Regions from separate parts of the Shewanella sp. GD04112 genome, predicted to be linked through region 1. Evidence: predicted binding sites of a transcription regulator. Region 1 holds the regulator's gene; the other holds the start of a gene.
What was found. Region 1 encodes sigma-54, which starts transcription at its own class of promoters, with help from an activator protein. Its sites were predicted from a motif close to GTTGGCACGNNNNTNGNNT; they were not measured.

Region 1 (4,197 bases):
CGAGGTATCTATGTAGTGATCCATCTGCTGTGACAGGGGCTCGAGCAACTTGCCTTCAAGCTTAATGGCTTCCTGCAGTGATACTCGGCTCTTAGATAAGGGATGTAAGCGCCGAGTCTCGCTGTAGCGCTTTAGCAGTACTTTATCGCTGGAGTTTAAGAAGAAGCTGGTAAGTTCAGTGCCCTCTGGCAGGCTAGCAAGCTGTTTGACGAGTACCTTGTCTTGCTCCGGCAGGTTACGCACGTCGACGCTGATGGCGACGAGATCGTTACTGCCCTTGAGCTGTTCGAGTAAGCTGCCAATCAGCGGCAAAGGAAGATTATCGACACAATAGTAGCCGAGATCTTCCAGCACTCTTAGTGCGACCGATTTGCCTGAGCCTGAGCGCCCTGACACTATGACCAGTTTCATCCAGTGATTACCTGATAGAGTTCCGTTTCATCATGCGTCTTGCGCAATTGCTTCAATATTTGCTTGTCGCTGAGCTTTTCAGCCATGCAGGACAAAGTGCTTAAGTGCTGTTGACATTGGTCAGCAGGCACTAGCAGCGCAAATAAAATGTCGACAGGTTGTTTATCGATAGCATCAAAGGCTATCGGCTCCTCACATTTCACCAATATGGCTATGGGTTGTGTTATATCGGTTAATCGACCATGTGGAATGGCGATGCCGTTACCTATACCTGTGCTCCCCATCTTTTCGCGCGCCACTAGGCTTTCGAAGATCTCTTGAGATGAGAGGGTGGGGTACTGGGCAGCGGCTAAGTCGCTGATAAGTTCCAGTACCTTTTTCTTACTGCCCGGAGTGGCGCAGGTCGTGCATTCCGGCCGCAGTATGGTACGAAGTTCCATTGCTAGTGTTTTGTTAACTTCTCTTTGTGTTTAATAACCTGACGATCAAGCTTGTCGATCAGGACGTCTATGGCAGCATACATATCTGCATGCTCTGAAGTCGCGAAGACTTCACCACCGGTGAGGTTTATTCTCGCTTCGGCAATTTGTTGCATTTTCTCAACATTGAGCACAACGTGCACATTATTGATCTGTTCGAAATGACGTTCAAGTTTTGAAAACTTTTCCTCAACATAAGCCCGTAACGATTCAGTAATCTCGATATGGTGTCCACTCAGGTTTATTTGCATATAAACGTCCTCCGATTTCCACTTTAGGCTATAAACTTTTACGCTGATTGGAAGGGGGAATAAGCATCGCCTCTCGGTACTTCGCAATGGTTCTGCGCGCAACGTTAATTCCCTGTTCTGCCAGAAGTTGTGCCATCTTGCTGTCGCTTAATGGTTTTTTCTGGTTTTCCGCTGCAACCAGTTTCTTAATGAAGGCTCTGATTGCCGTGGATGAGCACTCACCGCCATCATCAGTCCCGACGTGGCTTGAGAAGAAATATTTTAGTTCAAAAAGTCCCTTTGGGGTATGCATGTATTTTTGTGTGGTCACCCGTGAAATGGTGGACTCATGCATCTCTACCGCCTCGGCGATATCGTTTAGGACCATAGGTTTCATGGCTTCTTCACCGTATTCGAAGAAGCCCTGTTGATATTGCACTATGCAGTTTGCCACCTTGAGCAGTGTTTCGTTACGGCTTTCAAGGCTTTTGATAAACCACTTGGCTTCTTGCAGATGCCCGCGGATAAATTGGCTATCGGCTTGGCTTTTAGTGCTGCGTGCCATGGCTGCATATTGTTGATTAACATTGATTTTTGGCATGCAGTCCGGGTTTAACTCGACCACCCAGCGGCCATTTTTCTTCGATACCGACACATCGGGGATGACATATTCTTCATCAACAGGGGTGATGAGTAAGCCGGGGCGAGGGTTTAAGGTTTGGATGAGGGCAATGCTATCGCGCAGATCATCTTCCTTAAGCTTGGTCTTACGCATTAACAATCTAAAGTCGCGGGCGGCGATCAGATCTAAATGATCTTTGATCAACATGCGGGCGTTTTCGAGGTGTGGAGTATCCGGCGCAAAGTGGGAGAGTTGGATAAGCAGACATTCGCTTAAATCCCTTGCGGCGACACCAACGGGATCGAAGTGTTGAATGCGCTTGAGTACGGCTTCGACTTCATCCAGTTCTATCTCTGGATTGCCCATGGCCTCGAGGATATCTTCAGTACTTTGAGTGAGATAACCCTGATCGTCGATGGCATCAATAATCGCGGTGGCGATGGCTAAATCGGTTTCAGAGAAGGGCGTGAGGTTTTTCTGCCATTCTAAATGTTCGTACAGGCCTTCACTGGTTTCCCCTTGGAAGGGCATGTCATCTTCACGGCTGGCGCCAGCACCTGAGTTTGGTGATGCGGTAAAGACTTCATCCCAAGTGGTGTCCATGGGGAGTTCTTCGGGCAGGGATTCTTTGGTCAGCGACTCGGCAATGTCTACGGTGGAATTGTCTTGTTCCTGTGGCTGAGCTGTCGTTTCGCTAAAGTCGGTATCGGCGATATCTTGCTTACGTTCGGTAGGCGCGTCGAATTGCTCCTCTTCCAGCTCGAGAAGAGGATTAGAGTCTAAGGCTTGCTGGATCTCTTGCTGCAGTTCCAATGACGACAATTGCAACAGACGAATGGCCTGTTGAAGTTGTGGCGTCATGGTTAACTGTTGACCCAGTTTGAGCTGGAGTGACGCTTTCATGTTACCGCTGATCCCTACGTTATTATTTTGAATTTAGGCCGCTTGTTATCATATTGATGGTGCTGATAAGCCAAAATTCAAGGCTAATTGGCTCTGTTTAAGTAACTATAGCCTGAATTGTTCACCTAAGTACACAGCCCTAACTTGCTGATTGTCTAAGATCTCTGCGGGAGTTCCTTCGGCAATCAGGTTTCCGTGACTGACAATGTAAGCATGTTCACAGACGTCTAAGGTTTCGCGCACATTGTGGTCTGTGATCAGTACCCCAAGGCCTCGGCTCTTGAGTTGTTCGATGATTTTCTTGATATCGATAACCGAAATCGGGTCGACACCGGCGAAGGGTTCATCGAGCAGAATAAACTTAGGATTGGCCGCTAAGGCGCGGGCAATTTCGACGCGGCGACGTTCACCGCCCGATAACGACATGCCTTGGCTATCGCGAATATGGGTGATATGGAACTCTTCGAGCAGATGTTCCAGCTCTTCTTCGCGTTGATCGCGATTGAGCTCTTTACGGGTTTGCAGTACCGCCATGATATTGTCGTGCACGGTCAGCTTGCGAAAGATACTGGCTTCCTGTGGCAGGTAACCAATGCCTTTGCGGGCGCGCAGGTGCATAGGATCGGCAGTTAAATCATCATCGTCGATAAAGATATGGCCTTTATCACTTTTGACTAAGCCCACGACCATGTAAAAGGTGGTGGTTTTACCTGCGCCGTTTGGGCCGAGTAGGCCGACGACTTGACCCGTTTTGACCGTCAGACTGACATCTTTCACAACCTGACGACTCTTATAACTCTTAGCGAGATTCTGTGCTTTTAAGGTGATTTGGGTCATTTAGAATCCTGTTTTTTCACAGGTTTGTCCGCTGGCTGATTCTTGAGCTCTTCCTGATAGTTGTCAGGTTGAATAATGGTAATCACGCGATCATCGCCGCTACCCGTGCTCTCAGCGATTAGTTTCTGCTGAATAATATCGTAACGGATAAGGTTACCCGTCACTTGGCTACCCGCTTGGTCTAGGGTCGCTGAGCCTGTTAAGGTCAGGGTGCGGGTCGCCATTTCGTAGCGAATTTCTTTGGCGCTCGCCGAAGCTGGGCGTCCATCGTCGAGAATTTGGCTGTAAGTCGCAGGATTCCCCGTTGCCACTAAAATCTTGCTGTTTTCCCCTTCGGCAGAAAATGCACGTAGTTGATCCGCATGGATTTTAATCGAGCCTTGGGTGACTTCAACCGGACCGAAGAAAATGATCTGGTTGTTTTTAATGTCCGCAGTTTGGCTAACGGCTTTAATTTTCACTTCTTGCTGTAAGTCACCGACCTTGGCGAAGGCGCTCATGCTGGTGATTAGCATTAGGCCGGCAAGTAATATGTTATTTTGCTTCATAGGTTCCTACTACCTGACTGGTCAATTGCACTTCCTGCGCGTTAAGGTCGGCATAAAGGCCTTGCCCTTGAATATTAAAATCTTTCCCTGTGACGTAAATGATGCGGTCAGAGGTCATTATCATAGTGTTGAGATCGAGTTCTAAAAAACTGGTGGACAATGTCTGT
Region 2 (4,197 bases), 700 kb from region 1:
CCTGGTTTAATAAACGCTGGCATATCGGCATGCACAGCAACCACGGCCACGTTTTTGATTTTGGGTCTAAAATTTTCAGGCAAATTGATGCCGAAATTTTTAAGCATGGTGGTGAATGTTTGCTCTGTGTAATTGGTTTTCTCACCCGTACCAGGCAACCCCACTACTAAGCCATAACCAATTAACTGGTTATTTCGTACCCCTTGCACATTAGCAATATCTTTAATGCGTTCAGCCTGGCTTGGCATCGAAAACGCCAACATAACAACGGCCAAAATGAGTTTATATTTCATGATATGACTCCTTAGAAGGGCCACCAATCGCTCATAAAGAACTGGCTTAACCAGCCCACTTTTTGCGCTTCGGCGAAAGTACCAGTACCGCTGTATTGAATACGCGCATTGGCCATACGGGTTGAATCGATAGTGTTGTCAGGCTTGATATCCTGTGAACGCACTATGCCGGTCACTCGGATAAACTCATCGCCGTTATTAATGGAAATCCATTTCTCGCCACGCACCACTAAGTTGCCGTTATTGAGTACTTGCATTACGTTGGCGGAGATACTGCCATCTAAGCTATTGCTTTGATCGGCATCGGATTCCCGCTTAGTGTTCATACTGTCTTTGTAACGCAGATCGAGGGGAACCCCGCCAATCGACACATTACTACCACCGGCATAAATAGGATCGAGCGACATATCAGAGCCTTTTTTGATCTGATTACCCGCACTCTTTTTCGCCTGAGTCGCTTCCTTCAACACGATAGTGATGATGTCACCGACTTTATGGGCACGAATATCCGAGTAAAGACTCGCCGCTTGGCTATCTTGGTAAATCGACCCCGTTGCAGCAATTTTAGTCGGTGGTGCTTCGGGATAAACTGGGGCATAGAAGGGATCATCCGCAATCGGCTTCTTTGGAGTTGAACTACATGCCGCCAGCAAGAGCGTACTAGCCAATAGTAGATATCTAGCCATGATCATGTGCCTCTATAGATTCTGATTCACATAAGCCAGCATCTGATCGACCGCCGAAATCACTTTGGAGTTCATCTCGTAGATCCGCTGACTTTCAATGAGGTTAACTAGCTCTTCGGTCACGTTCACGTTAGAGGTTTCTAACGCACCTTGACGAATCGCTCCCATACCATCAAGTGATGCAGTGCCTTGAATAGGCGTACCACTCGCACCAGTTTCGGTGTATAGGTTTTGTCCCATAGGATCTAAACCCGACGGGTTAATAAAGTCGGTCATACTTAGCTGCCCAACGACCTGGTTTTCCGCCGCACCTGGTGTTTTTACCGAAACTTCCCCTTCAGCAGAGACTGTAATACTGGTTGCATCCTCAGGGATAGTGATCGCAGGTTGCAACACATAACCCGAACCCGGTGTGACAATTTGCCCAGTATCATCTAAGGTAAATTGACCATTACGGGTATAAGCCGTAGTCCCATCGGGGAGCTGCACTTCGAAAAATCCTGGGCCTTCAATCATCAAATCGAGCGAGTTGTCCGTGGTCAGCATATTGCCTTGGGTAAACATTTTTTGGGTGGCTACCACCTTGGTACCCGCACCAATGTTCAAACCGTTTGGCAACTTAGTGTTAGAGGCGCTGATCCCACCCGCTTGGTTAACAGTTTGATAAAGTAAGTCTTCAAATACCGCGCGGCTTTTTTTATAGCCCACAGTACTGGCGTTAGCGACGTTGTTTGAAATCACCGCAATATCGGTTTGCTGTGCGTCTAAGCCAGTTTTACTAATCCATAACGCTGGATGCATAATTTATCTCCTAACTAATCCGCATTAATGAAGATGAAGCGCGGTCATTTTCTTCCGCGGTTTTCATCATCTTCACTTGCAATTCAAATTGTCGCTGTAGGTCGATTAAGGACACCATCTCATCCACTGGATTGACGTTACTGCCCTCTACAGCACCACTTTCTACAAATACACTGGGATCGGCAGGCGCCGGATCACCGGATACCAAACGGAACAACCCATCCTCGCCGCGCATCATTTGTGCATTGCCAGGGTTTACTAACTTTAATCTTCCGACCTCTTCGACGACTTCTGTCGTCGCACCTTGAGGACGAACAGAGATAATCCCATCCTGTGAAATAGTGACCTTTTCAATTGGCAGCGGTAACACTATCGGTCCGGCATCACCCATCACGGGATTACCACGGTCGTTATGCAATAAACCTGTTGAGTCAAAACTGAGACTGCCAGAACGGGTATAAGCTTCACTACCATCCTGTGCTTGCACGGCAAACCAACCGTCACCTTTAATGGCAACGTCAAGATCGCGTCCAGTAGATTTAATCGGGCCCGAACGAAAATTGGCGGAGGGGGTTTCAACCATGGCAAAGACCCTTGTCGGTAATCCTTCACCAAAGGCTTGCATCGATCTGGCTTGCGCCATATCCGACTTAAATCCATCGGTATTTGCGTTGGCTAAGTTGTTGGCACGCAACGCCAACTCATTCATGTTTTGCTTAGCTCCGCTCATGGATATGTAGAGGAATTTGTCCACAGACTGCTCCGTCAAATTTTCAACCTGACAATAGCAAAGCAAGCATCATGCCAATAAAATTAATGGCTAATTTACTGATAAATTGGGAGAAGATTATGAGGAAATGGCGACAACGCCAAAAGAGGCTAAGTGTTGCCGCCATCGGCAACACTTAGAGAAGGAGTAAATCAGCTTAACGAATTTGCAGTACAGTTTGTTGCAGAGTGTTGTTCACTTCGAGGGTACGTGAGTTAGCCTGGAAGTTACGTTGCGCCGAAATTAAATCCACCAGCTCAGTCGTTAAGTCAATGTTGGACTGCTCTAATGCCGAAGAGCTGATGCTACCGAAGGTTCCACTGTTGGGTTCACCCGCGAGCGCTGGACCCGACTCAAGGCTGGCTTTCCATGAGGTGTTACCCACTTGAGTTAAACCTTGCTCGTTGGCAAAACGCACTAAGGCAACGCGGGATAATGGCACGGTTGAACCGTTAGAGTAGCTGGCGGTGATCAAACCATCTTCACCGATTTCAACGTTGGTTAAACGGCCCACTGTCGTACCATCTTGAGTTAATTCGGTGGCCGCAAACGGAGCCGAATACTGAGTAGGTGCATTGAACTTAATGGTCACATCTTGAGTGCCATCGGCACCTGGGCCTAACACGCCAGCACCACCCACGCCTAATGCTTCAGTCGTCACGACCGCAGGATCGCTTCCGGTATACACACCGACAGAGTTAAACTTCAACACCGAACCTTTCCAACCGCCTGTGGTTTGGGCTGTCTCTGTACCATCAGCCGTACCATCGCCATTGGTATCCGTCTGATAAGTCCCCGCAGGACCAGACACATCCACTTGCTTACCATCAATTGCGTAGTAGGCAACCCAGTTGTTTTCACCGTTGTAAGAGCCGTTGTTTGGCTTCACAAAATAGGTGGTCATGATATGCGGCTCACCGAGTGAGTCGTAAATCGTCATGGAGGTCACACTGTTGTAGGTTTTAGAGTCCAGCGGGTCAAAGGCAGCAGGATCGAGTGAACCTTCTTTCGCATTTAAGTTCATCTGCAGAGTCACGTTTTCAGTCTGAACTGGACTGCCAGCAGTATCAGGAATTTGCACAGGTTTAGCCGTCGTTAAACTGACCGATGTCGAATTACCATCTTTATCAACTGGGAAGGTTTGCAGGTAATTACCTGCAGAATCAACCATATAATTATTTTTATCGACTTTGAATGCACCTGCACGGGTAAACTGATGATCTAGGGTGCCAATCTCAGAAGCCGTCACAAAAAAGCCGCCCCCTTTGATCGCTAAATCTAAGGAGTTATTAGTCAGCTGCAAACTACCTTGGTGGAATTGCTGTGCCACTTGACTCGTTGCCACACCACCACCGACGGCGGTTTTAGAGTTAGAGAAAATTGAATTAGCGTAAACATCCGCAAATTCAGCACGCGATTCTTTAAAGCCAATGGTGTTAGCATTCGCAATGTTGTTCGCGGTAGTGTTTAAGTCTTTCTGTGCAGCAGAAATGCCACTCAATGCAATGTTAAACGACATAATTCACCTCTACATTTCACTCAATTCAATTAAGGACCCAGGTCCAACTCAATACTGACAAATTAGGTTTCTGATACCGCGAGCACATCAGAGAGCTTAATACCTGCACCACCGCGAAGATTCAGAATC

Region 2: flgF (flagellar basal-body rod protein FlgF) is a predicted target of sigma-54. The motif match lies at 2,571-2,589, and genes of this name have one in related genera.

The regions. Positions count from the first base shown of each region.
Region 1 covers NZ_JAOEAL010000001.1:783,577-787,773, forward strand. The annotation lists gene rapZ (RNase adapter RapZ) at 1-411, opposite strand, end outside; gene ptsN (PTS IIA-like nitrogen regulatory protein PtsN) at 408-851, opposite strand; gene hpf (ribosome hibernation promoting factor) at 854-1,141, opposite strand; gene N7386_RS03455 (RNA polymerase factor sigma-54) at 1,170-2,645, opposite strand; gene lptB (LPS export ABC transporter ATP-binding protein) at 2,751-3,482, opposite strand; gene lptA (lipopolysaccharide transport periplasmic protein LptA) at 3,479-4,030, opposite strand; gene lptC (LPS export ABC transporter periplasmic protein LptC) at 4,017-4,197, opposite strand, start outside.
Region 2 covers NZ_JAOEAL010000001.1:1,485,049-1,489,245, reverse strand. The annotation lists gene N7386_RS06630 (flagellar basal body P-ring protein FlgI) at 1-293, opposite strand, end outside; gene flgH (flagellar basal body L-ring protein FlgH) at 305-979, opposite strand; gene flgG (flagellar basal-body rod protein FlgG) at 992-1,780, opposite strand; gene flgF (flagellar basal-body rod protein FlgF) at 1,791-2,534, opposite strand; gene flgE (flagellar hook protein FlgE) at 2,707-4,068, opposite strand; gene flgD (flagellar hook assembly protein FlgD) at 4,131-4,197, opposite strand, start outside.